3 regions of the Streptomyces sp. NPDC007189 genome follow, and region 2 is predicted to be linked to each of the others. Evidence: riboswitches for the same ligand, from Rfam matches in the RefSeq annotation. Region 2 holds a riboswitch; each other region holds the start of a gene.
What was found. Region 2 has a riboswitch for cyclic di-AMP ahead of AB0950_RS02375 (NlpC/P60 family protein). Riboswitches for the same ligand answer to the same signal wherever they lie in the genome.
Positions count from the first base shown of each region.

Region 1: linked by a shared signal. The riboswitch ahead of AB0950_RS17820 (M23 family metallopeptidase) and the one ahead of AB0950_RS02375 (NlpC/P60 family protein) in region 2 are both predicted to bind cyclic di-AMP.
Region 3: linked by a shared signal. The riboswitch ahead of AB0950_RS34000 (transglycosylase SLT domain-containing protein) and the one ahead of AB0950_RS02375 (NlpC/P60 family protein) in region 2 are both predicted to bind cyclic di-AMP.

Region 1 covers NZ_JBEYEY010000007.1:353,593-363,326, reverse strand. Annotated here, with positions in the region: gene trmB (tRNA (guanosine(46)-N7)-methyltransferase TrmB) at 1-598, shown strand, start outside; gene AB0950_RS17830 (PrsW family intramembrane metalloprotease) at 640-1,956, shown strand; gene AB0950_RS17825 (aldo/keto reductase) at 2,000-2,944, opposite strand; gene AB0950_RS17820 (M23 family metallopeptidase) at 3,021-4,046, opposite strand; cyclic di-AMP (ydaO/yuaA leader) riboswitch at 4,054-4,222, opposite strand; tRNA gene AB0950_RS17815 (tRNA-Met) at 4,512-4,585, shown strand; gene AB0950_RS17810 (dihydrofolate reductase family protein) at 4,668-5,801, opposite strand; gene AB0950_RS17805 (MarR family transcriptional regulator) at 5,910-6,446, shown strand; gene ribA (GTP cyclohydrolase II) at 6,530-7,162, shown strand; gene AB0950_RS17795 (DHA2 family efflux MFS transporter permease subunit) at 7,830-9,296, opposite strand; gene AB0950_RS17790 (NAD(P)H-dependent oxidoreductase) at 9,321-9,734, opposite strand, start outside.
Region 2 covers NZ_JBEYEY010000001.1:516,501-526,234, forward strand. Annotated here, with positions in the region: gene AB0950_RS02365 (peptidoglycan DD-metalloendopeptidase family protein) at 1-650, shown strand, start outside; gene pcrA (DNA helicase PcrA) at 709-3,189, opposite strand; cyclic di-AMP (ydaO/yuaA leader) riboswitch at 3,400-3,568, shown strand; gene AB0950_RS02375 (NlpC/P60 family protein) at 3,576-4,742, shown strand; gene AB0950_RS02380 (hypothetical protein) at 5,020-5,373, opposite strand; gene AB0950_RS02385 (NlpC/P60 family protein) at 5,803-6,870, shown strand; gene AB0950_RS02390 (response regulator transcription factor) at 6,899-7,642, opposite strand; gene AB0950_RS02395 (PspC domain-containing protein) at 7,639-8,925, opposite strand; gene AB0950_RS02400 (PspC domain-containing protein) at 9,135-9,734, shown strand, end outside.
Region 3 covers NZ_JBEYEY010000021.1:145,965-155,698, forward strand. Annotated here, with positions in the region: gene AB0950_RS33995 (HAD family hydrolase) at 1-535, shown strand, start outside; gene AB0950_RS34000 (transglycosylase SLT domain-containing protein) at 963-1,451, opposite strand; cyclic di-AMP (ydaO/yuaA leader) riboswitch at 1,455-1,666, opposite strand; gene AB0950_RS34005 (polyprenyl synthetase family protein) at 2,247-3,257, shown strand; gene AB0950_RS34010 (sigma-E factor regulatory protein RseB domain-containing protein) at 3,616-4,830, shown strand; gene AB0950_RS34015 (ABC transporter ATP-binding protein) at 4,901-5,923, shown strand; gene AB0950_RS34020 (ABC transporter permease) at 5,910-6,881, shown strand; gene AB0950_RS34025 (NAD(P)H-dependent oxidoreductase) at 6,906-7,493, opposite strand; gene AB0950_RS34030 (hypothetical protein) at 7,715-8,866, shown strand; gene AB0950_RS34035 (VOC family protein) at 8,910-9,395, opposite strand; gene rarD (EamA family transporter RarD) at 9,563-9,734, opposite strand, start outside.

The DNA.
Region 1 (9,734 bases), on a different contig from region 2:
CAACGACCGACCGGTCGTGCTGGAGATCGGGTTCGGGATGGGCGAGGCCACCGCGCAGATGGCCGCCGCCGACCCGGACACCAACATCCTCGCCGTCGACGTCCACACCCCGGGCCAGGGCAATCTGCTCGCTCTGGCCGACCGCGCCGGCCTGTCCAACGTCCGGGTGGCCAACGGAGACGCGATCATCCTGCTCAGGGAGATGCTCACCCCCGACTCCCTCGACGGGCTGCGGGTGTACTTCCCGGACCCCTGGCCCAAGAAGCGGCACCACAAGCGGCGGCTCATCCAGCCCGCGTTCCTCGACCTCGCCGCGACCCGGCTCGGGCCCGGCGCGCTTCTGCACTGCGCGACCGACTGGGAGCCGTACGCCGAGCAGATGCTCGAGGTCCTCACCGCGCACCCCGACTTCGAGAACACGCAGGCGGACGGCGGTTTCGCGCCGCGCCCCGGGTTCCGGCCGCTGACCCGTTTCGAGGGCCAGGGACTGGAGAAGGGACACGTGGTGAACGATCTGCTCTTCCGCCGCGTACCGCACCGGGACGGCGGTCCCCGCGACCGGCAGGACTGTGATCAGTCCGGTCAGCAGGACCGATAAAACCTCCAGCCCTTCGTCCCGCCACCGTTAGGGTCGATGCCGTGGCCACCAGTCCTCCCTTCCCGACGTATCCCCCGGGCCCCCACGGCCCCGTGCTGCGCCATCCGCACTGGTGGCAGCGCCAGTGGGTGCGGTACGGGGCGCTGATCACCCTGCTGGCCATGTCCGGTCTGGTCATCCTGGCGCTGGTGCGCCGGCAGACCGGCACCGAGGGGTTTCTCGTCGGGCTCGGCCTCGCCGTGCTGCCCGTGCCCTGGCTCATGGCCGCCTTCCGGTGGCTGGACCGGGTGGAGCCGGGCCCCTGGCGGAACCTGGTGTTCGCCTTCGCCTGGGGAGCGTGCGCGGCGGCGCTGATAGCCATCGTCGCCAACAGTTTCGCGACCAAGTGGATAGCCACCGCCACCGCCGATCCGGCCAGTGCCGACACCCTGGGCGCCACCGTGATAGCGCCCATCGTGGAGGAGTCCGCCAAGGCCGCCGCCGTCCTGCTGGTCTTCCTCTTCCGCAGACGCGACTTCACCGGGATCGTCGACGGGGTGGTGATAGCGGGCATCACCGCCACCGGGTTCGCGTTCACCGAGAACATCCTCTACCTGGGCACGGCCTTCGGGGCCGACCAGGTCAGCGGCGGCAGCGGCATCGCCTCCGTCACCGCCGCCACCTTCTTCGTGCGCATCGTGATGTCGCCCTTCGCGCACCCGCTGTTCACCACCCTCACCGGCCTCGGCTTCGGCGTCTCGGCGCTCTCCGCCGAGCGGCAGCGGGCCCGGCGGGTGCTGCTGCCGCTCGGCGGTCTGCTGCTGGCGATGAGCATGCACGCCTTCTGGAACGGCTCCTCCACCTTCGGCGAGTTCGGGTTCTTCGCCGTGTACGGCGGATTCATGGTGCCCGTGTTCGGGCTGCTGACCTGGCTCGCGATCTTCACCCGGCAGCGGGAGCTGCGCACCGTGCGGGAGGAACTGCCGGCGTATGTGCTGGCCGGGTGGCTGGGACCGGCCGAGCCGTTCGCGCTCGGGTCGATGCGGGCGCGGCGCACGGCCCGGGACTACGCCCGGCACCACGGCGGCCGGCCGGCGGCGCGGGCCGTGGCCCAGTACGAGGCGTACGCCACCTCGCTCGCCTTCCTGCGACACCGGGGGCGCCGCGGGAAGGCCGGGGCCGACTTCGTCGTACGGGAGCGGGAGCTGCTGGACGAGCTGTGGAAGCGGCGGGATGTCGCGCGGCCGGCGCTGGAGTACGCGGCCCGCGTGGCACCGCAGCCACGGCCGGTGTACACGCCGCCGGCGCCCACGCCCTACTGGCCGGCGTACGGCTATCCGGCGGCGCCCTACTCCGCCTACAACCCGTATCGGACGTAACGAGCTCCGGTTACGGCGGAAAAAGATCAGCCGCGGCGGGAGATCAAGCCGACGCCTCCGTCAGCTGGGTCAGTTCCTTCTCCGTCAGCTTCAGGTCGACCACGCCGAGCAGGGCCGGGAGCTGTTCCACCGTGCGGGCCGAGGCGATCGGGGCGGTGATGGTGGGCTGGGCGGCGAGCCAGGCGAGGGCGACCGTGGCGACGGGGGCGTCGTGGGCGGCGGCGATCTCGTCCAGGGCCGCCAGGACCTTCTGGCCGCGCTCGGAGTCGGCGTACTCCTGGGCCCGGCCCGCGCGGGCGCTGTCGACCTTGGTGCCGGGGCGGTACTTGCCGGTCAGGAAGCCCGCGGCGAGGGAGAAGTACGGCACCGCGGCCAGGCCCTCCGCGGCGACCAGGTCCCGCAGCGGGCCCTCGTAGGTGTCGCGGGAGACCAGGTTGTAGTGGGGCTGGAGGGCGACGTAGCGGGCCAGGCCCTCGCGGTCGGAGAAGTCCAGCGAGGCCTTCAGGCGCTCGGGGCTGATGTTGGAGGCGGCGATGTGCCGGACCTTGCCCGCCCGGACCAGCTCGTCCAGCGCGCCGATGATCTCCTCGACGGGGATCTCGGGCTTGTCGAAGTGGGTGTAGTAGAGGTCGATGTAGTCGGTGTCCAGGCGGCGCAGGGAGGCGTCGGCGGCGGCCTTGATGTTGGCGGCGGACAGCCCCTGGTACTCGGGGTGCTGGCTGACCTTGGTGGCGACGACGACGCGGTCGCGGTTGCCGCGGGACTTGATCCACCTGCCGAGGACCGTCTCGGACTCGCCGCCCTTGTGGCCCTCGATCCAGGCCGAGTAGGAGTCGGCGGTGTCGACGAAGTTGCCGCCGGCCTCCGCGTAGGCGTCGAGGACGGCGAAGGAGGTCTCCTCGTCCGCGGTCCAGCCGAAGACGTTGCCGCCCAGGCAGAGCGGGAAGACCTCGAGGCCGGAGGAACCGAGTGTGCGCAGAGAAGTCATGCCACAAGTCAACGCCGGCGGTGGATGATCGCATTCCACCACCGGCGTGGGAATCCCGCGAAAAGAGCGGTGCGGCTCAGGGGTTGAGGCCCTTGCCGCGCAGCCACGGCGCCGGGTCGACGGCGGAGGCCTGCCCGTTCGGGTGGACCTCCAGGTGCAGGTGCGGGCCGGTGACGTTGCCGGTGGCGCCGACGCGGCCGATGACCTGGCCGGTGGAGACCTTCTGGCCGACGGAGACGTTGATCGAGGACTGGTGGCAGAACCACAGCTCGGTGCCGTCGTCCAGCGTGATGATGGTGCGGTAGCCGTAGGCGCCGGCCCAGCCGGCCTCGGTGACCGTGCCGCTGTGGACGGCCTTGATGAGGGTGCCGGTGGGGGCGGCGAAGTCGAGACCGGTGTGGTAGCCGGACGACCACATCGCGCCGGGCTGCCCGAAGGTGCCGGTGATCGTGTAGGACACGACCGGCAGCGTGTACTCCTTGGCCAGCTCGGCCAGCCGCTTGGCCTCGGCGGCCTTCTTGGCGTCGGCCTCCGCCTTCTCCTTGGCGGCGGTGGCCTTGGCGGCGGCCTCCTTCTCCGCCTTGGCGGCCGCGTCGGCGGTCTGCTTCTCGGCGGCGGCGAGCACGGCGGCGGTGGCCTTGCTGTCGGCCTGGCCCCGCTGCTGCTCGGCCTGGGCCATGATCCGGTTGCGCAGCGCCTCCCCCGCGTTGCCGCTGTCGGCGCTGTCGGTGGTGGTGCCGACCTTGCTGAGCCCGGTGGCGGTGGCCTCGGGCGCGGGGGAGGAACCGTCGAAGATGTGCTCGACGGAGTCCAGGTCCGGCAGGGAGATGGAGACCGGCGGCTTGCCGGTGTTGGCGCTGGCCATGCCGCCCGCGCCGACCGCGGCCATCACGCCGACGCCGAGGACGGTGGAGCTGCGCGCGAAGCCGCCGCGCTGCTTGGCGACCCGGTGCCGGCCGCGGACCGGGGAGACGGAGTCCTCGGTGGGGTTCCACTCCTCCCAGGGGCCCTCCTCGGCGCGGTAGGCGCCGTAGCCGAAGGTCTCCGGCTCGGCCTGCGGGGGCATGAAGGGGGCTTCTGGGGCGGGCGGGTTGGACGCCACTCGGGCGTGCTCCTTTCCTTCCTCCGCCTACCGGGTTAGCTGACGGGTTCGGAGCAGGAAGGTCTCCTACGCGCGTATACCGGACGTGGACTCTGCGAGTCCACGACGGCATCCGCGTGATTCACCCCAAGGTGGTGGTTCCCCGGTTCCCTCGCGGGATTCGGCGCGTGCGCACGGAGCCGCCTCTTGTGACGGCTGGGACGACCGCGCTGCGTTATCGAACGTTAATAGACCTGGCAGTCACTTTCCAAGCCGTTCGGCTTGATCATTAAGGTTTCCGGCCGCGGACTTACCGGCCAGGAGTGCGGCAAAAGGGGCGAGTTGACCGGCGTACAGCAGCGTCGGCGTTTTTGATGGTGTCTCAGATGTTATGCGGACGGCGGTCGCCCGGTCACGCTCGGTGAGGGGGCCGCCAGGGGCGTCGTCGAGCGGCCCTCCGACTGGTGTATGCTGGAGTCACAACGACGCGGGGTGGAGCAGCTCGGTAGCTCGCTGGGCTCATAACCCAGAGGTCGCAGGTTCAAATCCTGTCCCCGCTACTGAAGGCTCAGGGCCCGGAAACCAGCTGGTTTCCGGGCCCTGAGTGTTTTTCGGCCCCCGGTGTCTCCGGGCCCGCAGTGTTCACCCCAGCAGGTGGGCGTTCGGCGCCTTGGCGAGGTCCTCCAGTTCCGGCAGGACGACCACCTGCGCGCCCCCGCCGGCCAGGACCCCGGTCCCGTCGGCCCCCGGCACGAACGTGTCCGGCTCCTGCCACGCCGTGACCACCCGCCGTACCCCCGCGCGAAGGATCAGCTCGGCGCAGGGCGCGGGCCGTGAGGCGCGCCGGGCGCAGGGCTCCAGGCTGCTGTAGACGGTGGCGCCGGCCAGCCGCGGGTCGGCCGGATCCACCTTGGCCAGCGCGGCCTCCTCCGCGTGGACCACCGCGTCCCCGCCCTCCCGCGAATGGCCGCGGGCCAGCTCCGTGCCGTCGGCGGCGACCACCACCGCGCCGACGCTGAACGCCGTCTTCGACGGCGGGCACAGCGCGGCCAGCTCGCAGGCGGTGCGCAGCCAGTGCCGGTCGGCGGCGGCGGGCAGCGGCCCGCTGCCGGGGGCCGTGGGCTCGTAGCGCATGAGGACCACGTCCTCGATACGGCGGGTCTCGGTGAGCCGCAGCCGGCCGGCCTGGTAGCCGCCGGGCCCGAACAGGCGGGGCGCGGCCGGGTCGCCGACGAACAGCGGCGCGAGGACCAGCTGCAGCTCGTCGGCGAGTCCCTGCCGCAGCAGCTGGGTGTGGACCGTGCCGCCGCCCTCGACCATCAGCCGCCGCACCCCGCGCACGTCGTGCAGGTGGGACAGCAGGGCCCGCCAGTCGAGGGCGGGGCCGAGCGGGACGACGTCGGCGACGTCGCCGACCCGGCCGACGGCCCGCTGCGCCCCCTCGTCGGTGGTGTAGACGAGCTTGTCGCCGCCGGTGTGCCAGAACCGCGCGCCGGGATCGAGGTCGCCGGTGGCGGTGACGGTCGCCTTCAGCGGGTACTCCGGCCGGCCCGCCCGGACCCGGGCCGCGCGCCGCTCGGCGGAGTTGACCAGCAGCCGCGGATTGTCGGCGCGGATCGTGCCGGCGCCGACGAGGATGGCGTCGACACAGGCCCGTACCGCGTCGACCCGGTCGAAGTCGGCCGGACTGGACAGCAGCAGCCGGTCGGGGCCGGTGTCGTCCAGGTAGCCGTCGAGGGAGACGGCGGCGGACAGCAGCACGTACGGGTACGACATCGGCGCGGTCTCCCTGCGAGTCGGCGAAGCGGTGTGTGGTTCAAGAGGCAGTACCGGGTTCGACAAGCGGCACTTGGTTCAAGTTTGAAACAAACTTACACTGGCGGCATGACGACCCGCTGGCTCAGCCCCGAGGAGCTGCGCGCCTGGCGCGCGTATCTCGCCGCGACGCGCCTCCTGGAGGACGCCGTCGACCGACAGCTCCAGCAGGACGCCGGCATGCCCCACCTGTTCTACTCCGTGCTGGCCAACCTCTCCGACGCGCCCGACCGCCGGCTGCGGATGACCGATCTCGCCGAGACCCTGAAGATCACGCGCAGCAGGCTGACGTACGTGGTCAGCCGCCTGGAGCGGGACGGGCTGGTGCGCCGGGAGGAGTGCCGCTGGGACAAGCGCAGCAGCATCGCCGTCCTGACGGAGAAGGGCATGGCCGTACTGGAGCGTACGGCCCCCGGACACGTCGACACCGTGCGCGCCACCCTGTTCGACCGGCTCACGCCGGAGCAGGTGGGGCAGCTGGAGGAGATCTGCACGGGGATCGCGCGCGGCCTGCAGGGCGAGGGCGCCGCGCCGCGGGCGGAGGACGTGCCCTGGCGGCGCCGTTCGTCCTGTTCCGGCCCCGATTCCCCGGCCGGCGGAAACTGATTGCTTTAACTTTTAAGCATGCGGTAGGGTCCCTGCGTATCGCTGCTTCAAATCTGAAGCAAGCAGCCTACGGAGGGATCCGCATGCCCGACACTCCCGCCGCCACGCCGCGCGCCCGCGTCCGGGTACCGCTGCGCTTCCACGACGGCTACGGCGTCGACGCCGAGCTCGTCACCTTCCACGGCCTGGCCGACGGGCAGGAGCACGTCGCCGTCGTCCTCGGCGACCCGGCGCCGGGCGCGGTCCCGCTGGTGCGGCTGCACTCCGAGTGCCTGACCGGCGACGTCTTCGGCTCGGCCCGCTGCGACTGCGGACCCCAGCTGCGCGAGGCGGTCGAGCGCATCGCCGGCCGCGGCGGCGTCCTGCTCTACCTCCGCCAGGAGGGCCGCGGCATCGGCCTCTACAACAAGCTCGACGCGTACGCCCTCCAGGACCAGGGCCTCGACACCTACGAGGCGAACGCCGCGCTCGGCCTGCCGGAGGACGCCCGCGACTACACGGCCGCCGCGCAGATGCTCGCCGCCCTCGGCATCGGCGAACTGGACCTGCTGTCCAACAACCCCGACAAGGCCGAGCAGTTGCGCGCCCTGGGCGTCACCGTCCGGGACCGCATCCCGACCGGCGTCTTCACCACGCCCCACAACGTCCGCTACCTCCGCGCGAAGGTCCTCCAGACCCGCCACACGCTGCCGCTGACGGAGCTGGGGGTGGGGTGAGGCGGGCAGGGTTCGCGCGGGTCGCTCGGCGGCGTGACGCGAGGACCGGCGGATCCGTTCCGGGCTTCCGGCGCGGGTTCGTGAAGGGTGCTCGGCGGCGGGACGCGAGGACCGGCGGATCCGGGTCCCGGCTTCCAACCCGGCTCGCCGGCGGTCCCTCACCGCCCTCGCCGACACCCCGGGAGAGCCAGGGCGGACAGGGTTCGCACGCGGTGCTCGCCGGCGGGACACGAGGACCGGCGGATCCGTTCCGGGCTATCGGCCCGGGTTCGCGCGCGGTGCTCGGCGGCGGGACACGAGGACCGGCGGATCCGGTCCAGGCTTCCGGCCCGCTCGCCCGCGGCGCCCCTCACCGCCCTCGCCGACACCCCGGGAAAGCCAGGGCGGACAGGGTTCGCGCGCGGTGCTCGGCGGCGTGACGCGAGGACCGGCGGATCCGAATCCCGGCTTCCGGCCCGGCTCAGCCCGCGGCCCCTCACCGCCCTCGCCGACACCCCGGGAGAGCCAGGGCGGACAGGGTTCGCACGGGGCGCTCGGCGGCGGGACGCGAGGACCGGCGGATCCGTTCCGGGCTATCGGCCCGGGTTCGCGCGCGGTGCTCGGCGGCGGGACGCGAGGACCGGCGGATCCGGGTCCCGGCTTCCGGCCCGGCTCAGCCCGCGGTCCCTCACCGCCCTCGCCGACGCCCCGGGAGAGCCAGGGCGGGCAGGGCCGACAGGGCCAGCAGGGTGGCGGCGACCGTGTAGGCCGTGCGGAAGCCGGACGGGTGCGGGCCCGCCGCGGCGAGGACCACCGACAGCACGGCCGTGCCGACGGACGCGCCCAGCTGGGAGGTGATGCTCAGCGCGGTGCTCGCGGCGGGCAGTCGGTCCCGGGGCAGATCACGGCTCGCGGTGGTCATCGTCGGCATCAGAACCATCCCGATGCCGATCCCCATCACCATGGCCGACCCGGCCATCCGCCAGGGCGCGACCCCGGGCACCCCCGCCTGCCAGGCCATCAGCGCCATGCCGAGGGCGGCCACCGCGACACCGGCCGGGATGAGCCGGCGCGGTGCCACGCGGTCGATCCACCGCGCCGCGACCTGCATGGTCGTACCGACGACGAGACCGGCCGGCGCGCCCAGCAGGCCGGCCGCCGTGGCGCTCAGGCCGCGCTCCTGCTGCCAGTACAGCGGGCCGAGCAGCATCGAGCCGAAGTAGCCGCAGGTGAACAGGGCGAGCGTGCCGGCGCCGGCGGCGAAGGCGCGCTCGCGCAGCAGGCGCAGGTCCAGCAGCGGGGCCGGGGCGGTGAGCGCCCGGCGTCCGAAGGCCGCCGCGAGGGCCGCACCGGTGAGCGCCGGGACAAGGGTGCCGGGCGTGGTGAAGTCACCGCGCTCGCCGCCCCGGGCGAGGCCGTACAGGAGCAGGGCGAGTCCGGGGGAGAGCATCAGCAGGCCGGGGACGTCCAGGCGGACGGGGGGATTCCCGGAAGGCTTCACCGAGGTCTCGCCGGAAGCGCTCACGGCGGTCCCGGGTGCCGGCGGGTGCGCCGGCAGCAGGCATGCGGCGAGGGTCAGGGCCACGGCGCCCACGGGCAGGTTGACCAGGAAGATCCAGTGCCAGGAGGCGGTGTCGACCAGCCAGCCGCCGAGGACCGGACCGGCGACCGGGCCGACGAAGACGGGCAGCCCGCCCACGGCCATCGCGCGGCCGAGCCGGGACCGGTCGGCGGCGCCCATCACCATCGCCATGCCGACCGGTTGCAGCAGCCCGCCGCCGAGCCCTTGCACCGCGCGGAAGGCGATGAGGCTGCCCGCGTCCCAGGCGCACGCGGCGAGCAGGGAGCCGAGCGTGAAGAGCGTGAGCGCGGTCAGGTAGGTGCGCTTGGCGCCGAACCGGGCCATGGCCCAGGCGGCGGTCGGAATGACGGCGGCCAGCGCGAGCGTGTACGCCGTGGTGGTCCACTGGATGGTCGCCAGCGAGGCGCCGAAGGACTGCGAGAGCCGGCGCAGCGCCACGTTGACGATCGTCATGTCGAGCACCGCCATCACCGTGCCGATGACGGTGACGGCCAGGGTGCGGTTCAGCGCCGTGGCCGCATCCGGGCCCGGGCGGGCCGGTGCCCCGGCGGGCGCGGTCGTGGGCGTCTCCATCGCCTCTCTCCCCCCGCCCCGCCCTCAGCCCGCGTACGGACGCTCGGCCCGCGCGGCCCGCAACGCCCGCCCCCACCAGGCGAGTTGACCGAGCATGCCCTTGGCGGCGCCGGCGCACACGGCCGCGTCGCGCGGGGTGCCGTCCTCGCCGAGGCCGGACCAGGGGCCGTGCAGGCTGACCGAGTCGCGCACGGTCGTCGCGTGCAGTTCGGCGAAGACCAGCCGGAGTTGCTCGACCGCGCGCAGACCGCCGCCGAGCCCGCCGTACGAGACGAAGCCGACCGGCTTGGCCCGCCACTGGGCGTGGTGCCAGTCGATGAAGTTCTTCAGGGACGCCGGGAAGCTGTGGTTGTACTCGGGTGTGACGACGACGAACGCGTCGGCGGCGGCGAGCCGCGGCGAGACGTCCCGCAGCGCGGCCACGGCCTCGGGGCTCGG
Region 2 (9,734 bases):
TCGCCGCCGCCTCGGTCGGCGCGCTGAGCGACGGCGGCCAGGACACCACCGCCTCCGCCTCGGACGCGCACGCGGTCAAGCCGTCGGTCGCCAACAGCAAGCTGGACAGCCAGCTGACGACGCTGTCCGCGGGCGCCCACGACTTCGCCGACCGGGCGAGCCGGACGCAGGAGCGGATCGACCTGAAGAACCAGCAGGAGCTGGAGCAGAAGAAGGCCGCGGCGGCGGCCGCGCTCAAGGAGCGGCTGCGCCCCAAGTTCGTGCTGCCGGTCCTGCAGAAGGGGCTGAGCGCCTACTTCGGCCAGGCCGGTGTGAACTGGATGTCCGTGCACACGGGCATCGACTTCCCGGTCTCGTACGGCACCACGGTGATGGCCGCCACCGACGGCGTCGTCTCCACCAAGTGGAACAGCGCCTACGGCAACATGATGATCGTGACGGCGAAGGACGGCACGCAGACCTGGTACTGCCATCTGTCCAGCTACCGGGTCCCCGCCGGGACGTCCGTCAAGGCCGGCCAGCCGATCGCCTATTCCGGCAACTCCGGCAACTCCACCGGACCGCACCTGCACTTCGAGGTGCGGCCCGCGGGCGGGGCGGCCATCGACCCGCTGCCGTGGCTGCGCAGCCACGGCCTGGACCCGACCTGAGCGACCCGGCCCTGAATGCACGGCAGAGCCCCGCCCGACCGGCGGGGCTCACGCGTGTCTAGAGCTTCTCCACCGGCGCGTACCGCAGCAGCAGCCGCTTGGGCTTGGCGTCACCGAAGTCGATCGTCGCCTCCGCGTTCCCGCCCGTGCCCTTCACGGCGACGACCGTGCCGAGCCCGAACTGGTCGTGCGTGACCCGGTCGCCGACGGCCAGCGCGACCACCGGCTTCTCCGCGGTGCGCCGGGTGGCGAACCCGGACGCGCCCGACGCGGACGAACGCGAGCGGGACGAGGACAGCGAGGCCGCGATCCCGGCGGCCGGGCCGGAGGACACCGGCGCCGCCGCTCCCGTCCGTTTCCAGTCCACATGGGTGGCCGGGATCTCCTCCAGGAAGCGGGAGGGCGGGTTGTACGACGGCTGCCCCCAGGCGCTGCGCATCGCCGAGCGCGTGAGGTAGAGCCGCTCACGCGCGCGTGTGATGCCGACGTACGCCAGGCGGCGCTCCTCCTCCAGTTCCTTGGTCTGGCCGAGGGCGCGCATGTGCGGGAAGACGCCGTCCTCCATGCCGGTGAGGAAGACGACCGGGAACTCCAGGCCCTTGGCGGTGTGCAGGGTCATCAGCGTGATGACGCCGTCGCCCTCTTCGCCGTCCGGGATCTGGTCGGAGTCGGCCACCAGGGCGACCTGCTCCAGGAAGTCGGCGAGTGTGCCGGCCTCTCCCTCGCCGCGCTCCTGCTCGAACTCCAGGGCCACGGCCGCGAGTTCCTGGAGGTTCTCGATGCGGGTCTCGTCCTGCGGGTCGGTGGAGGCCTGCAACTCGGCGAGATAGCCGGTGCGTTCGAGGACGGCTTCCAGGACGGTCGCGGGACCGGCGCCGGACTCCACGATCGTGCGCAGGTCCTCCATGAGCGTGTTGAACCGCTTGACGGCGTTGGTGGAGCGCGCGGCCATGCCGTACGCCTCGTCCACGCGCTTGAGCGCCTGCGGGAAGCTGATCTTCTCGCGCTGGGCGAGGGCGTCGATCATCGCCTCGGCGCGCTCGCCGATGCCCCGCTTGGGCACGTTCAGGATCCGGCGCAGCGGCACCGAGTCCTCGGGGTTGGCGAGGACGCGCAGGTAGGCGAGGACGTCGCGGACCTCCTTGCGCTCGTAGAAGCGGACGCCGCCGACGACCTTGTAGGGCAGGCCGACGCGGATGAAGACCTCTTCGAAGACACGGGACTGGGCGTTGGTCCGGTAGAACACGGCCACGTCGCCCGACTTGGCCTCGCCCGCGTCGACCAGGCGGTCTATCTCGTCGGCGACGAACTGCGCCTCGTCGTGCTCGTTGTCGGCGACGTAGCCGGTGATGCGGGCGCCCTGGCCGGCGTTGGTCCACAGGTTCTTCGGGCGGCGGGACTCGTTGCGCTCGATGACCGCGTTGGCGGCGGACAGGATGGTCTGCGTGGAGCGGTAGTTCTGCTCCAGCAGGATCGTCGTCGCGTTCGGGTAGTCCTCCTCGAACTGGAGGATGTTGCGGATCGTCGCGCCGCGGAAGGCGTAGATCGACTGGTCCGCGTCACCGACGACGCACAGCTCGGCGGGCGGGAGGTCATGCTCGCCGGGCGGGGTGTCCTCGTCGTGTTCGCCCGTACCCACCAGCTCGCGGACGAGCGCGTACTGGGCGTGGTTGGTGTCCTGGTACTCGTCGACCAGGACGTGCCGGAAGCGGCGGCGGTAGTGCTCGGCGACGTCCGGAAAGGCGCGCAGCAGGTTGACCGTCGTCATGATCAGGTCGTCGAAGTCGAGCGCGTTGGCCTCGCGCAGCCGCGACTGGTAGAGCGCGTAGGCCTGGGCGAGGGTCTTCTCGAAGCCGTCGGTGGCCTGGGCGGCGAAGTCCTCCTCGTCGATCAGCTCGTTCTTCAGGTTGCTGATCTTCGCGCTGAACGACTTCGGCGGGAAGCGCTTGGGGTCGAGGTCCAGGTCGCGGCAGACCAGGGCCATCAGGCGCTTGCTGTCGGCGGCGTCGTAGATGGAGAAGCTGGAGGTGAAGCCGAGCTTCTTGCTCTCGCGGCGCAGGATGCGCACGCACGCGCTGTGGAAGGTCATCACCCACATCGCGTTCGCGCGCGGGCCGACGAGCTGCTCGACGCGCTCCTTCATCTCGCCCGCGGCCTTGTTGGTGAAGGTGATCGCGAGGATCTGACCCGGATGCACGTGCCGCTCGGCGAGCAGGTAGGCGATGCGGTGGGTCAGGACGCGGGTCTTGCCGGAGCCGGCGCCGGCGACGATGAGCAGCGGGGAGCCGGCGTGCACGACGGCGGCGCGCTGGTTGTCGTTCAGCCCCTGCAGCAGGGCCGCCGAGTCGAGGGCGGGGCGTGGGGCGCCGTCGCGGTAGTGGGTGTCCCGGTCCGGCGGCGCGTCGAACTTCCCGCCGAACAGATCGTCCGGAAGCGGCTCCGGAGCGTGATCGTCCTCGGGCGGCGGCGGGGGCTCCTCCTCGTGCCCGCGAGGGGCCTGGAGGTCCGCCAGGAAGCTGTCGTCAAAGAGGCTGCTCATCGCTCTACGAGTCTAGGGCGCGCCACCGACAACCGGTCGCCGTCCCGGAAAGACGACCGTCACAGGCGGCACGGCATGACCCTCACGCTGCGGAATCACCCGCTGACGGGGCGGTGATCCAGGCGTCGGATCACAAAAATGTATCGGACATATCACGCACCAACCTTCACACTAGTCACACGAGTTGGCTAGGTTGCCGTCAGGCCGCGTGCGCGGCCTCCGCCGAGTCCGGCGCGCCCCTCGGCGCGCGGAGCCGGGGACCCAACCGATCCCGGGGTGAATCGGCCGACTCCCGAGGGGACGACGCCGTAGGGCAACCCTTCCGAACCACCGCCCGAACCCGACAGCTAACCCGGTAGGCGGCCCATTGGAAGGAGTCGCCTCCCTTGGCGTCGCACCGCAAGCCGCGCCCCGGCGGGACCTCTGGCGCGGGCCTCCGCAGCCCCGCCCTCGCCACCGCAGCCCTCACCTCCATGGCCGTGTTCTCGCAGACCGCCGAGGCCGCTCCGAGAACCGATCACGCCAAGCCCAGCCTGGAGGAGGTCGAGAAGAAGGTCGACGACCTCTACCGCCAGGCGGAGTCGGCGACCGAGAAGTACAACGCGGCCAAGGAGCGCACCGGCAGACAGCGGGGACGTGTCGACGCCCTGCGCGACGAGCTCGCCCGGCGCACCGAGCGCCTCAACAAGGCGCGCGAGGAGCTGGGTTCCTTCGCCGCGGCCCAGTACCGCACCGGCACGGCCGCTCCCGGCACCGCCACCTTCCTGCTCGCGAACGACCCGCAGGAGTACTTCGACCAGAGCCAGCTGATGAACCGGCTGACCTCCCGGGAGAAGCGCGCGGTCGACGCCTACGTCGGCGAGCAGGCCGCGACCATGAAGGACCGGCGCCAAGCCTCCGAGAGCCTGCGAACGCTGGACGCATCGCAGCACGATCTGCGGACCGCCAAGGCCACCGTGCAGCGAAAACTGGCCTTCGCGCGCGAGCTGCTGTCCACGCTGACCGCCCAGGAGAAGGCTCGGCTGGCCGCCATCGAACGGCAGAAGCAGCAGGAGGCGGCGCACAGGGCGGCGGAGCTGGCGAAGCAGCAGGCGGCACGGCAGCAGGCCGCCGCGTCCTCGTCCACGGGGTCCGCTTCCGCGTCCACGGGGTCCGCTTCCGGCTCGGCCGGGTCCACGGTGTCCAGCTCGTACGACACGAAGGCCGAGAAGGCGCTCGCCTTCGCCCGTGCGCAGATCGGCAAGCCCTATGTGTGGGGCGCCACCGGCCCGGACTCCTACGACTGCTCGGGCCTCACCCAGGCCGCCTGGAAGGCCGCCGGCGTCACGCTTCCGCGCACCACGTACGACCAGGTCGACGCGGGCACCACGGTCTCGCTGGCCGACGCGCGGCCGGGCGACCTGATCTTCTTCTACGACGACATCAGCCACGTCGGCGTCTACATGGGCAACGGCATGATGATCCACGCCCCGAAGCCGGGCGCGTACGTCCGCGAGGAGTCCGTCTACTACGGCGGCGAGTCGATCATCCACAGCGTGGTCCGCCCCGGCTGACCGGGTTCACGCCCCGCGCGCGGGTACGGGCGCTTCCCGAACCTCACGCGCGCGTACGGGACATTTTCCGCACCCTGTGCGCGCGTGCGGTCATGGCCTGATCCCCACCCGCGCGGACGGGCATGACCGATCCCTGCGCGCGCGTGGGTGCTTTCGCCGCGATCCCCACGCGGGGATGGCCGGTGTTTTGACGTCCACGCGTGCGTGGCGGGTGTGTTCACGCACACGCGGTGCGTGGCGGGACCTGGCCAGGGCGGTTGCCGCGACGGGGTGAGCGTCAGGTCCACAGGACGGCGATGAAGATGTTCGCCATGGTCAGCGTGCCGACCAGCCCGAAGGTCCCCTTGTCGAGCTTCTCCTCGTCGCGCTTCACATAGACCAGTCCCAGGATCACGATCAGCAACGCCAGCTTGACGCCGATCTTGATGGTGTTGACGTGGTGGTCGTCGGCCTGGTTGAGACCGACCAGCGCCACGCCGGTGACCAGCATGGTCAGCGCCCCGTGCAGCATCCCGGGCACAAACCGGGCCGTGCCCTGGCCCATCGCCTTCATCTGAGTGAGGAAACCGCCGAGCAGCGCGGCGATGCCGATGATGTGCAGGCCGACGAAGAGATGGATGAGTGCGTCCATGGGCCGGAGCCTAGCCAGGGGCCCCGCAGCGTCCTGTCACCGGCCCCCGGCCCGAGTGACCGTACGCCGCATGGGCGATCTTGCATATATGCGCTCCATAGCACCCCACGCCTCCCGCCAGTCCCGCTTTCCGCGCTTCGGTCACCACGCTCCGTGAAGGCGACCGGCGCGGCACGGCGATGCGGTCACATACGGTCGCTCCCCGATCCGTCGGGACCAGTTCCGTACACCGCGTTACCAGCTCGTCACAGACAGGCCTAGCGTCCTGCTCCAGGTGACCGACTCCCCACCGCCGCCCGGGCCAGGGGCGGCCGTCGGCCACCACCGCCGAGAAGGGTCCGGCGGTGGCCCACTCCCCCTGTGCGGGCCGCCGCCGGACACACGGTCCCCTCGGTCCTGCGAGTCGTATGGAAGGACGTGACGGTCCAGGTGGCAGCGCACCGCAAGCCCCGGCAACGCTCGATCGGCGGCCATACGGCCCGGACGGCCGCCACCCTCGCCCTGGCCGGCGCGGCCACCGCGACGGGGTTCGACGGCACCGGACACGCCGAGCCGCAGCTGACGCCGGCACAGGTGAAGGCCAAGGTCGACAAGCTGTACCAGGAGGCGGAGGCCGCGACCGAGAAGTACGACGGCGCCAAGGAGCAGGCGGACAGCGCGCAGCGGCGGCTGAACGCGCTGCGCGACGAGACCGCGCGCAAGCAGCAGAAGCTCAACACGGCCCGGGACGCACTCGGTTCCATTGCGGCGGCGCAGTACCGCGAGGGCGGATTCGCCCCGGCCTGGCAGCTGGCCCTGTCCGGCGACCCCGACCGGTACCTGGACGACGCCGCGTTCGCGGAGCGGGCCGGTGACCGCGAGTCCGCCGCCGTGTCCCGGGTGCGCGAACAGCTGCGGGAGATCGAGCAGTTGCGCGGCGCCGCCCGCGTCGAGCTGACGTCGCTGCGGTCCCGGCAGGCCGAACTGCGGCTGCAGAAGAAGACCGTCACCGGCAAGCTGACGGAGGCCCGGCGGCTGCTGGCACGGCTCACTCCGCGGGAGCGTACCGAGGTCGCCGGCGCCGGCGGCACCGGGCCCGGGCGCGCCTCCCGCTCGGCCTCGGACGCCCGGGCCGCACTGGAACAGGCCGGGTCGGCTTCGGCCCCGAACGCGCGCGCCGCCGAGGCCATCGCCTACGCCTACGCCAAGCTCGGCAGCCCCTATGTGTGGGGCGCGGCCGGCCCGAACGCCTTCGACTGCTCGGGCCTGGTCCAGGCCGCCTACCGCTCCGCCGGCATCTCCCTGCCCCGCACCACCTACGCCCAGATCAACGCGGGCCGGCGCGTCACCCGCTCCGAACTCCGGCCGGGTGACCTGGTGTTCTACTACTCCGGGGTCAGCCACGTCGGCATCTATGTGGGCGACGGGCAGATCATCCACGCCCCGAACCCCTCGGCTCCGGTCCGGCTGGCCCCGGTCGACCTGATGCCGTTCGCGGGGGCGACCCGGGTGGCCTGAGGGCCGACCCCGTAGGGGCCCGACGAGGTCAGACCAGCCGGCGGGCCGTCGCCCAGCGGGTCAGCTCGTGCCGGTTGGACAGCTGGAGCTTGCGCAGCACCGCCGAGACATGGGACTCGACCGTCTTCACCGAGATGAACAGCTGCTTGGCGATCTCCTTGTAGGCGTAGCCACGGGCGATCAGCCGCAGCACCTCCCGCTCGCGCTGGGTGAGGCGGTCCAGGTCCTCGTCCACGGGCGGGGCGTCGGTGGAGGCGAAGGCGTCCAGGACGAACCCGGCCAGCCGCGGGGAGAAGACGGCGTCGCCCTCCTGCACACGGAAGATGGAGTCGACCAGGTCGGTACCGGTGATGGTCTTGGTGACATAGCCGCGGGCGCCGCCGCGGATCACCCCGATCACGTCCTCCGCCGCGTCCGACACCGACAGCGCGAGAAAGCGGACCGGCCGCTCGGCGTCCGCCATCAACGGCGCGCACCGGCGCAGCACTTCGACCCCGCCGCCGCCCGGCAGATGGACGTCGAGGAGGACCACCTCGGGCCGGGTCGCGGTGATGACCGTGACCGCCTGGTCGACGTCCGCGGCCTCCCCGACCACCTCGACGCCGGTCTCCGCGGTCTGCCCGATCTCGGCCTGGACGCCGGTGCGGAACATCCGGTGGTCGTCCACCAGCACCACCCGCACGTGCCGTCCGCCCGCGCCGCCGTCGGCAGCCCCGGTCCCGGGCGCCTCGGGGGCTCCCGCCGTGCCGTTCGCCTCGGTCGCGTCGCTCATGACGTCTTCTCCGCCCTCTCCATCTCCAGCTCGACCTCCGTGCCGCCGCCCGGCACCGGCCGCAGCCGGGCCGTGCCGCCGTTGCGCTCCATGCGGCCGATGATCGATTCTCTGACGCCCATGCGGTCGGCGGGTATCGAGTCGAGGTCGAAACCGGGACCCCGGTCGCGCACGGACACGAAGACCGTCCTCCCCTCGACTTCGGCATACACCTGTACGGCGCCGCCCTCGCCACCGTACTTGGCGGCGTTCACCATCGCCTCGCGCGCCGCCTGCATCTGCGCGCCGGTCCTCTCGTCCAGCGGGCAGTCGCCGACCACGACGACCTCGATGGGCACGCCGTGCTTGTCCTCCACCTCGGCGGCGTTGCGCCGCACCGCCTCGGCGACCGTGTCCGGCTCGTCGGCCTCGTCCTTGCCGGTGCCCTCCGGCTTGTACAGCCAGGTGCGCAGATCGCGCTCCTGGGCGCGGGCGAGGCGGCGCACCTCGTTGGCGTTGTCGGCGTTGCGCTGTATCAGGGTCAGGGTGTGCAGCACCGAGTCGTGCACATGCGCGGCGACCTCCGCGCGCTCCTGGGCGCGGATGCGCATCAGGCGTTCCTCGGAGAGGTCCTGGGTCATCCGGACCAGATACGGGCCGGCGAGCAGGGTGATGCCGACGAGGACGGCGAGCGCGGCCTGGAGGACGGCGCCGAGATGGGCGGCCGAGCCCTGGAGCCAGAACACGGCGGAGACACCGGCCGTGACGAGGACGACGCCGGCGGCCGCGCGGACCAGGGTGAGGGTGCGCCGCCGTCGGCCGACCTCGACCCAGCGGGCCCGGCGGGCGTTGTCCGCCTGACGCCAGACGAGGGCGACACCGGCCGCCACGAGGACGGCGGGCAGCAGATACGCCTTGGCCGCGCTGGTCAGGTTCACGCTGCCCACGAACACGATGGACACGATGACCATGAGCAGCAGCGCGACGATCTGCCCGCGGTCCGGCTTGCGGGCCACGAGTCTGCGCCGTCCGCCGGGCACGGCGTCTGCGGTTGTCGGCGGCTTGTGGGCGCCGACGCCGCCGACGCCGAGCGGGACGAAGAACCAGAACGCCGCATACAGCAGGGCGCCGAGGCCGTTGGCCATGAACAGGCCGACGAAGGCGAGCCGCACCCAGATCACGGGCAGTCCGAGATGCCCGGCGAGGCCCCGCGCCACTCCGCCGAGCCAGCGTCCGTCGCTGCTGCGGTAGAGCTTGCGCGGCGGCCGCGGGTCGTCGACTGGGAGGCTTGCGGCTTCCGGCATGCCAACGATGGTCACATGCCCGGCGGGGCCAGGCATCAGGGTCGGCCCCTAGACGCCCCTGATCTTCCTCGGGGCCGGGTCGGGGCACGTCCGAAGAGGCGACCGGGCGCCGCTCGAACGGTTCCCCGGACCGTCTCGGGGCCGATTTCAGGGTTCGCCCAGGGTCGTCCCGACTGCCGCGGCGGCACCGGGCCCGTCACCATGGACGCATGACGGATCACGAGCACGCCGCGACGGGTCCGGGACCCGGCTCCGGCCCGCGCCCGGCCCCGGGCACCGGACCGACGGATGCCGCGTCCGCCGCGACGAGGACATCGGGAGCGGCCGGCGCCGGCGCCCGGCAGCGCACCGACGCACCGCAGCAGGACAAGGACCAGGACCAGGACCAGGACCAGGAGCGAACCGCGGCCGACGCGCCCGGGCGGTTCCGGCGTGACCACCGGCACAAGATGATCGCGGGCGTGTGTGCGGGCCTCGGCCGGCACACCGACATGGACCCGGTGATCTTCCGGATCACTCTGGCCGTGCTCTCCGCGACCGGTGGCATCGGCCTCATCTTCTACGGCTTCGCCTGGCTGCTGGTGCCGTACGAGGACGAGGAGGAGAACGAGGTCCGCAAGCTGCTGACCGGCCGGGTCGACGGCCAGGCGCTCGCCGCCGTGCTGTTCGCCCTGGTCGGCTGCGGAATCTTCCTGACCATGCTGAGAAACGGCGGCGTGCTGGCCTTCGCCGTGGTGCTCTCCCTGCTGCTGGCGGCCGCCGGGTACTGGTCGCGGCGCCGCGGCGCCCCCGACCCCGACCCGCTCGCC
Region 3 (9,734 bases), on a different contig from region 2:
GGCCGAGACGGCGCTCGGCAAGATCGAGGCCGAGGTGGGGCAGGTCTACGCCGCCGTCGACCAGGACGGCGTGGAGGGTCTCACGCTCATCGAGCCCGGGTACCGGATGCCGCACCCGACCCTGCCGGCGGTGCGGGTCGGCCGGCGCGACGACCTGTGGTGCGCGCCGATCAGCAAGGTACTGCTGCGCCACGCCGCCCTGTCGGACGACGAGTTGGCGGCCGTGGCGCGCGCGGTGGTGGGCTCGCTGGCCACGGTCACCATGTCCGGGCCGGGGACCGTGGAACTGCAGCCGTCCGGGGTGACCAAGGCGACCGGTCTCGCGCTGGCCGCCGAGCGGCTCGGGATCGCGGCGCGGGAGGCGCTGGCGTTCGGCGACATGCCCAACGACATCCCGATGTTCGACTGGGCGGGGCGCGGGATCGCCATGGCCAACGCGCATCCCGAACTCAGGGCGGTGGCCGACGAGATCACCCTGTCGAACGAGGACGACGGCGTCGCCGTCGCCCTCGAACGACTGTTTCCGGTCCACTGACCCTCGCGCACCGGACCGACTGACCGGCACATCGGTGCGCGGCCGCCTGGAGGAGGCCGGCACCGGCCGGGTGCGGCACGCGCGCGTGTGCGCCGGATGCCGACCGGCCGCCCGGTACGCCCCCGCTCGTCAGGTGCGGGGAACGTGCCGGGCGGCCGGGGTCGGGGCGGCCCGCGGCGTCGGCAGCGGCCGGGTCGCGGGACCGTTCAGGGGGCGTCCCGTGGGGGCGCGGCGGCCCTCAGGGAGCGGTTTTATGCGCCGCAGGGGTCCTTCAGGAGCGGTCCGTGGATCGCAGGGGGTCCTAAGGGAGTGGTCCGTGGCCGCAGGGGGCTCTCACGGAGTGGGCTGTGGCCACAGGGGGCCCTCAGGGAGCGGTCTGTGGCCACAGGGAGCCTCAGGGAGTGGGCTGTGGACTGTCTGGGGGGCGTCAGTAGGCGCTGTGGACGTTGTCGATCGACCCGTAGCGCGCGGCGGCGTAGTTGCAGGCCGCGGTGATGTTGGCGACCGGGTCGTACGGGCTGAAGGAGGTGCCGGCCACGTGGTACGCGTTGAACGTGGGGTCGATCACCTGGAGCAGTCCCTTGGACGGGATGCCGGCGGCGGCGTTGGAGTCCCACAGGTTGACGGCGTTCGGGTTGCCGGAGGACTCCCGCATGATGTTGCGGTAAATGCCGTTGTAGGTGCCGGGGATGCCCTTCTGGGACATGATCGCGAGCGACTGGCGGATCCAGCCGTCCACGTTGCCCGGGTGCCCCGCGGGGGTGGTGGGGGTCGTGGTGCTGCTCGTGGTGGCCGCGGAGGCGCTGGTGGCGCCGATGAGCGGCAGGGCGAGTACGGCGGCGCCGGCGCAGGTGGCGGCGAGGACGCGGGCGAGGCGGCTGTTGCGGGGTCGGCGGTGCCGAGCGGCTGCAGGCATGGGGACGTTCCTCTCCTACGCCTGCGAGGTGAGCTGTCGGGTTCGGGCGGGGAGGTGCCCGGCCGTGCCCGGAAGAGACACGGCTTCACCCCTAGCCGTACCGGTGCGGTGCGGTGCCGACCGGTCCGGCGACTTACCTGGGTCCCCCGCTCCTGCCGTACGAATGGTCCGTGGATGGGTGAGCGGGCGGCGGCAGGATTCGGCGTCCGCCCGACGGCCGGGAAGGTATGCGAGAGCACACGCCGGGAACAAGTGTCTGCGTCACACAACGCCCCATTTGACCTTGGCCGATGCCATATGTGGTACTTGATCCTTTGCGGTTGCCAAGCCTCAACTCGCCGGTCGGGCAAGGAGGGAGAGAGGCGTGGCGGGTTCCCGCGTGCGAGACCGCGCGTGACCCAACTCACGAAATAACAAAGTATGCCAAATCCGATATGGGGTATTTGCGCGGATCGGCTGAGTGGTGGAACCCGTGGCATGGTGCCCGTCGTTGTCGTGCTGATCGCGGTGTCTGTCGGTGTCGTAGGTGATCGCGGTGGCGCGGGGAGGGTGTGCGGGGTTACTCCGCCCGCCTGTCGTTCGCGACAAAGCGGGTGGGTTCCTGTTAAGTCGATGAATGTCCGTTTTTACCACTTGATCGAAAACATACCGGTCATGATCTGATAGCACCCGGGCTGGACCGGTGGGCGCTATCGGTGATCGAACAGGGACCGGATACGCTGACTTGAGTGATGGCAGCGACCTATCGACAAACCGTGTAATCGCCAGCAGACACCAGCAGACAGGAGACCCCTCGTGACCGTCGTCGGGCCGTTCGGGCTGAGCGTGCGGGACCAGGCTCTGGAAGCCGATGTCCAGGCCGGATTGACGGCTGTCGAGGAAGGCTTGCTCGAGGCCACCAAGAGCGAGGTCCCGTTCATCACGGAGGCAGCGCAGCATCTCGTACGGGCCGGCGGGAAGCGGTTCCGGCCGCTGCTCGTGATGCTCGCGGCCCAGTTCGGCGACCCCTACGCGCCGGGCGTCGTGCCGTCGGCCGTGGTCGTGGAGCTGACCCACCTGGCCACGCTGTACCACGACGACGTCATGGACGAGGCGGCCGTGCGGCGCGGTGTGGACAGCGCCAACACCCGCTGGGGCAACTCCGTCGCGGTCCTCACCGGTGACTTCCTCTTCGCCCGCGCCTCCCAGATCCTCGCCGACCTCGGCCCCGAGGCGGTCCGGGTGCAGGCCCTCGCGTTCGAACGGCTGGTCACCGGCCAGATCCTGGAGACCGCCGGCCCCTCGGACGGCCGCGACCCGGTCGAGCACTACCTGGACGTGCTCGCCGGCAAGACGGGCTCGCTGGTGGCCGTGTCCTGCCGGTTCGGGGCGATGATGTCGGGTGCCGACGAGACGGTCGTCGACGTGCTCACCCAGTACGGCGAGCGGCTCGGGGTCGCCTTCCAGCTCGCCGACGACGTCCTGGACATCGCCTCCGACTCCCACGAGTCCGGCAAGACCCCGGGCACCGACCTGCGCGAGGGCATCCCCACGCTGCCCGTGCTCCGGCTGCGCGAGCGCACCGCCCGCCTGCGGCTGCCCGAAGACGTCGCCCTGTGCGAGCTGCTGGACTCCGACCTCAGCGACGACGCCCGGCACGCCGAGGCGCTGGCCGCGCTGCGCGCCCACCCCGCGCTGGAGCAGGCCCGCCGGGACACCGTCCGGTACGCGGAGGAGGCCCGCGCCGCGCTCGCCCCGCTGCGGGAGTGCGACGCCAAGGCGGCGCTGCTGGAGCTGTGCGACGCGGTCGTCCACCGCGCCGGCTGACCCGGCCCTGCCCCACACGTCTCCGGCGGCCGCGCCACGGCGGCCTCCGACGGCCCACCACTCGTACGGCCACGCGCGCGTGCCCGTACGCCATCGCGCTCGTGCCCGCGCGACCCTCCCCGCCCCGTACGGCCCCCTCCGTTCTGATGAGACCCCTACGGGTCGGCGGAGCCGGGTGCCCTGCGCGTCATACCGCAGGAGTACGCGGAGTTGGCTCCGAGGTCTGACGCTTCCTCAAGGCCGATTTGGTGAGATGGAAACCACGGAAATCACCACTCCTCACCGATTCGGGTGAGAATGGCGGCTCGGGTGGACCAGCGTGAGAACAGCCGCCGCCGACGACGGAGGTAAGGCAGACATGGCACCGTACGAATCCGACGACGCAGTGGACGCCGCACGAGTGGACGCCACGCGGGACGAGGAAGCGCACGCCGGCCGCCGCAAGGCCGCCCGCTACGCGGTCCCGGTCGCGGTGGTGGGCGTGGCTGCGGCCACGATCGGTCTGGTCCCGGCGCTCGCCGCCTCCGGTGACCCCGACCTGCCCAAGATCACCGCACAGCAGCTCATCGAGAAGATCGCCAAATCGGACGTGCAGCAGATGTCCGGGACCGTGCGGATCGACACCGACCTCGGCCTGCCCGACCTCGGTGGCCTGGAGAACAGCCTGGCCTCCGGCGCCGCAAAGGGCTCCGGGGACGGCTCCTCCGCCGACCCGCAGTCCAAGCTCACCGAGCTGGTCTCCGGCACGCACACCCTGCGCGTCGCCGCCGACGGCCCGGAGAAGCAGAAGCTGTCGCTGCTGGAGAGCGGCTCGGAGTACAGCCTCATCCACAACGGCAGGAACGTGTGGGGCTACGACAGCAAGAGCAACGAGGTCTATCACGGCACCTCGGCCGACTCCGGCAAGGAGCACCGGGCCGAGCCCCCGGCCACGCCTAAGGACTTCGCCGACCAGGCGCTGAAGTCGGTGGACGACACCACGTCCGTCACCGTCGACGGCACCGAGCGGGTCGCCGGCCGTGACGCCTACAAGCTGCTGGTCAAGCCCCGCCAGTCCGGCACCACGGTCGGCGCGATCAGCATCGCCGTCGACGCGAAGACGGGCATGCCGCTGAAGTTCACGCTGACCCCGAAGAGCGGCGGCGCCGCCGTCCTCGACGTGGGCTTCGCCCAGGTCTCCTTCGCCAAGCCGGCCGCCTCCACCTTCGCCTTCACCCCGCCCAAGGGCGCGAAGGTGACGGAGCAGAAGCAGGACACGGCGCCCGGGAAGCACGAGCGGGCGGCCGGCGAGGGCTTCGGCAAGGGCATGAACGGCTCCGACGTCCTCGGCAAGGGCTGGACGTCCATCGCCACCTTCGACACCGGCGCCAAGGGCGGCCTGCCGACCGGGTCCAAGGCCGGTGACCTCGGCGGCTTCCTCGGCTCGCTGGGCGACAAGGTGTCGGGCGGGTTCGGCAAGGGCACGGTCTTCTCCACCCGTCTGGTCAACGCCCTGATCACCGACGACGGCAAGGTGTACGTCGGCGCGGTGACCAAGGACGCCCTGGTGAAGGCGGCCGACGCGGGAAAGTGATCCGCTTCGGGCACTACGGACCGTGACCGTGCGTTGACCCTTCAGAAGAGCACGCATCGAGGGGGAGCCGATGGACGGACCGTCCGCCACGCAGCGGGAGGCGGGGGACGCGGAGGAGCGTGCCCCGGGGCAGCCGGAGGAGCGTGTCCCGGGGGACGCGGAGGCGAGCGTCATCGCAACCCGTGGCCTGACCAAGCGCTACCGCGGCGGACAGCTCGCCGTCGACGGCCTCGACCTGACCGTCCCGGCGGGCAGCGTCTTCGGCTTCCTCGGTCCGAACGGCTCGGGCAAGACCACCACCATCCGCATGCTGATGGGCCTGATCGAGCCGACCGCGGGCACGGTCCGCGTGCTGGGCCGCCCGATGCCCCGGGCGGCCCGGTCCGTCCTCCCCCAGGTCGGCGCGCTCATCGAGGGCCCGGCCCTGTACGGCTTCCTCTCCGGCCGGGAGAACCTGCTGCGCTACGACGCCGCCGACCCGACCGCCGACCCCCGCACGCGGCGTGCCCGCGTCGCCTCCGCCCTGGACCGGGTGGGTCTCGCGGCGGCCGCCGGCAAGAAGGCGAAGGCGTACTCGCTCGGCATGAAACAGCGCCTGGGTCTCGCCGCCGCGCTGCTCCAGCCGCGCCGGCTGCTCGTGCTGGACGAGCCCACCAACGGCCTCGACCCGCAGGGCATGCGCGAGATCCGCGCCCTGATCCGTGAGCTGGCCGCCGACGGCACGACGGTCTTCCTCTCCTCCCATCTCCTCGACGAGATCGAGCAGGTCTGCAGCCATGCCGCGGTCATGGCACGCGGCAGGCTCATCACCCAGGGCGCGGTGGCCGACCTGGCCGCCGGGGCGCGCGGCCGGCTGGTGGTGACGACCCCGGATCCGGCAGAGGCGGCCAGAGTGCTGAAGGAACAGGGCGTCGCAGACGTCACCGCCGAGGGTGAGCGGGTCACGGGCGAACCGCCGGCGCGGGACCTGGCCGAGGTGAACGCGGCCCTGGTCGCGGCGGGGATACGGGTCCGGGGCTTCACGGTCGAACGGGCCTCGCTGGAGGACGCGTTCGTGGCACTGACGGGGGAGGGCTTCGATGTCGCGGGCTGAGACATTCCCGAGTGACGAGCCGGTCCCCGTGTCCGGGACAACTCCGGAGGCCGAGCCGGTCTCCGCGTCCGGGCCAGCACCAGGACCCGAGCGGGTCCCCGTTCCGGCCGCACGCAGGCCGAGCCCCCTGTGGACGCTCGGGCTGCTGCGCAGTGAGCTCGTCACGACGTTGCGCCGATGGCGCACGCTCGCGCTGCTCGGGGTGCTGGCCGCGGTGCCGGTGCTGGTGGGGATCGCGGTGAAGATCCAGACGCGGGGCGGCGGGACGGCGGACCACAGCGGCCAGGGCCCGGCGTTCATCACGCAGATCACCAACAACGGCCTGTTCCTGGTGTTCACGGCCCTCGCCGCGACGCTGCCGTTCTTCCTGCCGATGGCCGTAGGGGTCGTCGCGGGCGACGCGATAGCGGGCGAGGCCGGCGCGGGCACCCTGCGCTATCTGCTGGTCGCGCCGGCCGGCCGTACCCGGCTGCTGCTCACGAAGTACACGACGGTGCTGGCCTTCTGCGTGCTGGCCACGCTGGTCGTCGCCGTCTCCGCGCTGATCGTCGGTGCGCTGCTCTTCCCGCTGGGCGAGCTGACGACGATATCCGGTACGCGGATCAGCTTCGCCGAAGGCCTTGCCCGGGCTCTGCTGATCGCCCTCGTGGTCGCGGCCTCACTGGTCGGCGTGGCCGCCCTCGGCCTGTTCGTGTCGACGCTCACGAGCAGCGGCATCGCGGCGATGGCCACCACCGTCGGACTGCTCATCACCGTGCAGATACTCGACCAGATACCCCAGCTGCACGCCCTGCGGCCGTACTTCTTCTCGCACTACTGGCTGTCCTTCGCCGACCTGATGCGCGACCCCGTCTACTGGGACGACCTGACGAAGAACCTCGGCCTGCAGGCGCTGTACGCGGCCGTGTTCGGCTCGGCGGCCTGGGCGCGGTTCACGACGAAGGACATCAGCGCGTAGGCGTTCCCCGACTTGAAGAGCGTGCTAGGCGGTCTGGTACGGGAACCGCGCGAGGGGCGCGTCCTGTGCGAAGAACGTCTTCGCGCGGGCCAGCGCGTCGGCGTCCTTCAGCACGTCACCGGGCGCGCTGCCGTTGCCGAGCAGCACCCCGCCGAAGCGCATCCCCAGGTAGGCGGCCGAGTTGTTGAGCGTGCCCACGTAGGGGTCGGCGACCGAGGGCTCGGAGTCGGCGAGCGCGGCGACGCCCCAGAGCGTGCGGCCGGCGAGGGTCGCCCTGAAGTCGATGCCGGGGGTGCGCAGCCAGGCCGACCAGTAGTCCAGGTAGCGCTTGGTGAGGCCGGACACCGAGTACCAGTACAGCGGCGAGGCGATCACGATGTCCGTGGCCGCGAGGGTGGCGTCCAGCAGCAGACCGGTGGTGCCGTCGGACGGCGGCCGCACGTGGTCGCTGTCGTGCCGCAGGTCCACGAAGTCGGGCATGGGATGCTCGGCCAGGCGGATCCAGCGCTGCTCGACGTCGCCGGGCAGTTGCTCGGCCGCCGCGCGGGCCAGCAGCTCGGTGTTGCCTTCGGCACGGGCGCTGCCCAGGACGAAGAGGAAACGACGGCTCATATGGGTCCCCCAGGGTGTGCTGCCGTACGACTGATAAAGGCGCATGCATTTTATGCATACGCAAGCAATGCGCGCCAGGGGTGGCACCGCGCCGGGTGCCGGGGTGCGGCTGGTGCGAGGCTGTGACGCTGCGGTGACGCGGAAGCCGAAGCGGGCCGACACACTGGTTGGCAGGACGCTTACGACCGGATCGCGACGCCGGGGGAGTGAGGGAAAAACCGATGTCTCGACTCAGCTTCGAGAAGAAGCGGGCGCAGCAGCCCGCGGCGCATCCGGCGGTGATACCGGTCCGGGTGTTCGGCGCGGGAGGCGCGTCGGTGGGCGGGACGTCGGTGGTGGCGGCGCCGGGCGAGGAGATCCAGCAGGCCGTCCTCGACCACCTCCAGCGCCTGGCCATCAGCGTCGGCGCCCCCATACGCGCCACGATCCAGGACGACCGTGAGGGCTGCGTGGTTCCCTTGGAGGTCTCGACGGACGGCTCCAGCCGGGTCACGGGGGAGGCGGTCCGGGTGGCCGCGCCGGTGAACCCGAGCGCGGCGGACGCAGCCACACAGGCGCAGTCGGGGACGGCGGCCGGGGTGTCGCGGGGCGAGCCGGCCAGGGTGTCGCCGGAGCAGCCTGCCGTCGCGGACGCCTCCTCGCCGAAGGGCGTGCAGGACGCGCCCCCCGCGACGCAGCCGCAGCCGCAGCCGCAGCCCGTTCCGGCCGGTACCTCACAGGCGCCGACGGGACAGTTCGGCCCCGCGCCGGTCATGCGGGCCGTGCAGCCCCCGGCACCCGTCGCGGCCGTCCCGGAACCCGACCCCGTCTCCATGGCCCCGACCACGGCCACTCCCACTCCTCCCCGGGGCTTCGACGCCGTGGCGGAGGAGGTACTCGGGGACGGACCCGTGACCGAGACCGCGGAGGGCGCCGAGCTGCTCGCCGAGCCCATGACGCGGATCAACGAGGCCGTGCGGTCCGGCCGTATCGAGGCGGCGGCGGAACTCGCCGACCGTACCGTCACCGAGGCGACCACCGTGCTGGGCCCCCGCCACGCCGAGGTGCTGCACCTGCGCGAACTGTCCGCCTACATCGCCTACTTGGGAGGCGACCCGGTCCGCGCCTGCCGGCAGTCCCTGGACCTCGCCCGGCTGCGCCGGCAGGCGCGGGACGCGGAGGCCGCCTACGGGAACGTGCAGAGCGCGGCGACGGCGTGGCGCGCGGTGCGCGACCCCGAGGAGGGCCTGCGGCTCGGCCACGACCTGATCGAGCTGTGGACGGACCTCACCGCAGAGCCGGGCCCCGCCGCCGACGACCCGCGCCCGCTGGAGTCGGCCCGCGCCCGCATGGTCCGCCTCGCCGACCGGGCGGCCCGCGCCGCGCGGCCGTAACCGGCGGCACCCGCACAGTCCCGCCCACTGCAGGTCAGCATTCCTACTGCAGGCAGAATTCGTTGCCCTCCGGGTCCGTCATCAGCAGCCACTGCCCGGCGGGCTCCTTCACCTCGCGCACCACGCGCGCGCCCAGTGCCTCCAGCCGGGCCGCCTCCGCCGCGCGCTGCTCCGGGCCGACGTGCAGGTCGAGGTGGAGCCGGTTCTTGACGGTCTTCGCCTCCGGCACGCGCTGGAACAGCAGCCGCCGCCCGAGCCCGGTGCCGGTCTGAGGGTCGTACGGGTCCTCGGGATGCCGTACGGCGATCAGATCGCGGAAGGCGGGCCGGCCGCGGTACTCGACCGTGGCCTCGACGGGCAGCGCGCCGAGGGACAGCAGCCGCTCGACCAGGGCGCTGTTGTCCTCGGCCGTGTAGTGCAGCGCGGCGGCCCAGAAGTCGGCCTGGGCGTGCGGGTCGGCCGCGTCGACGACGAGCTTCCAGTGCAGCGGCGCGGGCGTCGGCGTGGCGCCGGGTGTCGGGGTGGTCATGGTGACCACTTATAGCCGTGCCCGCCTGCCGGAGGAGGCAGTTCCGCGCAGGCTCCCGATCACCTCTGCTCAGGACTCGGTCATCCCGGCTCAGCTCCCGGTCGTCTCCGCGCAAACACCCCCGGCCGGTTCCGCCCTCACGGCCTCTTGACGACGCCCGGCTACGGCTACGGCGTCGCGGCTTCCGCCTCCGGATCAGGTCCGGGGGTCACGTTCTCCGCGTCCGGGACGGGCTCGGGGTGCACGCTCTCCGCCGTGCGTACGGCCCCGGCCGTGCCGGTGGGCAGGCCGTTGCCCGGAGCCGCGGTCGCCCTGGCGAGCGCTCGCGCACCCCGGCGC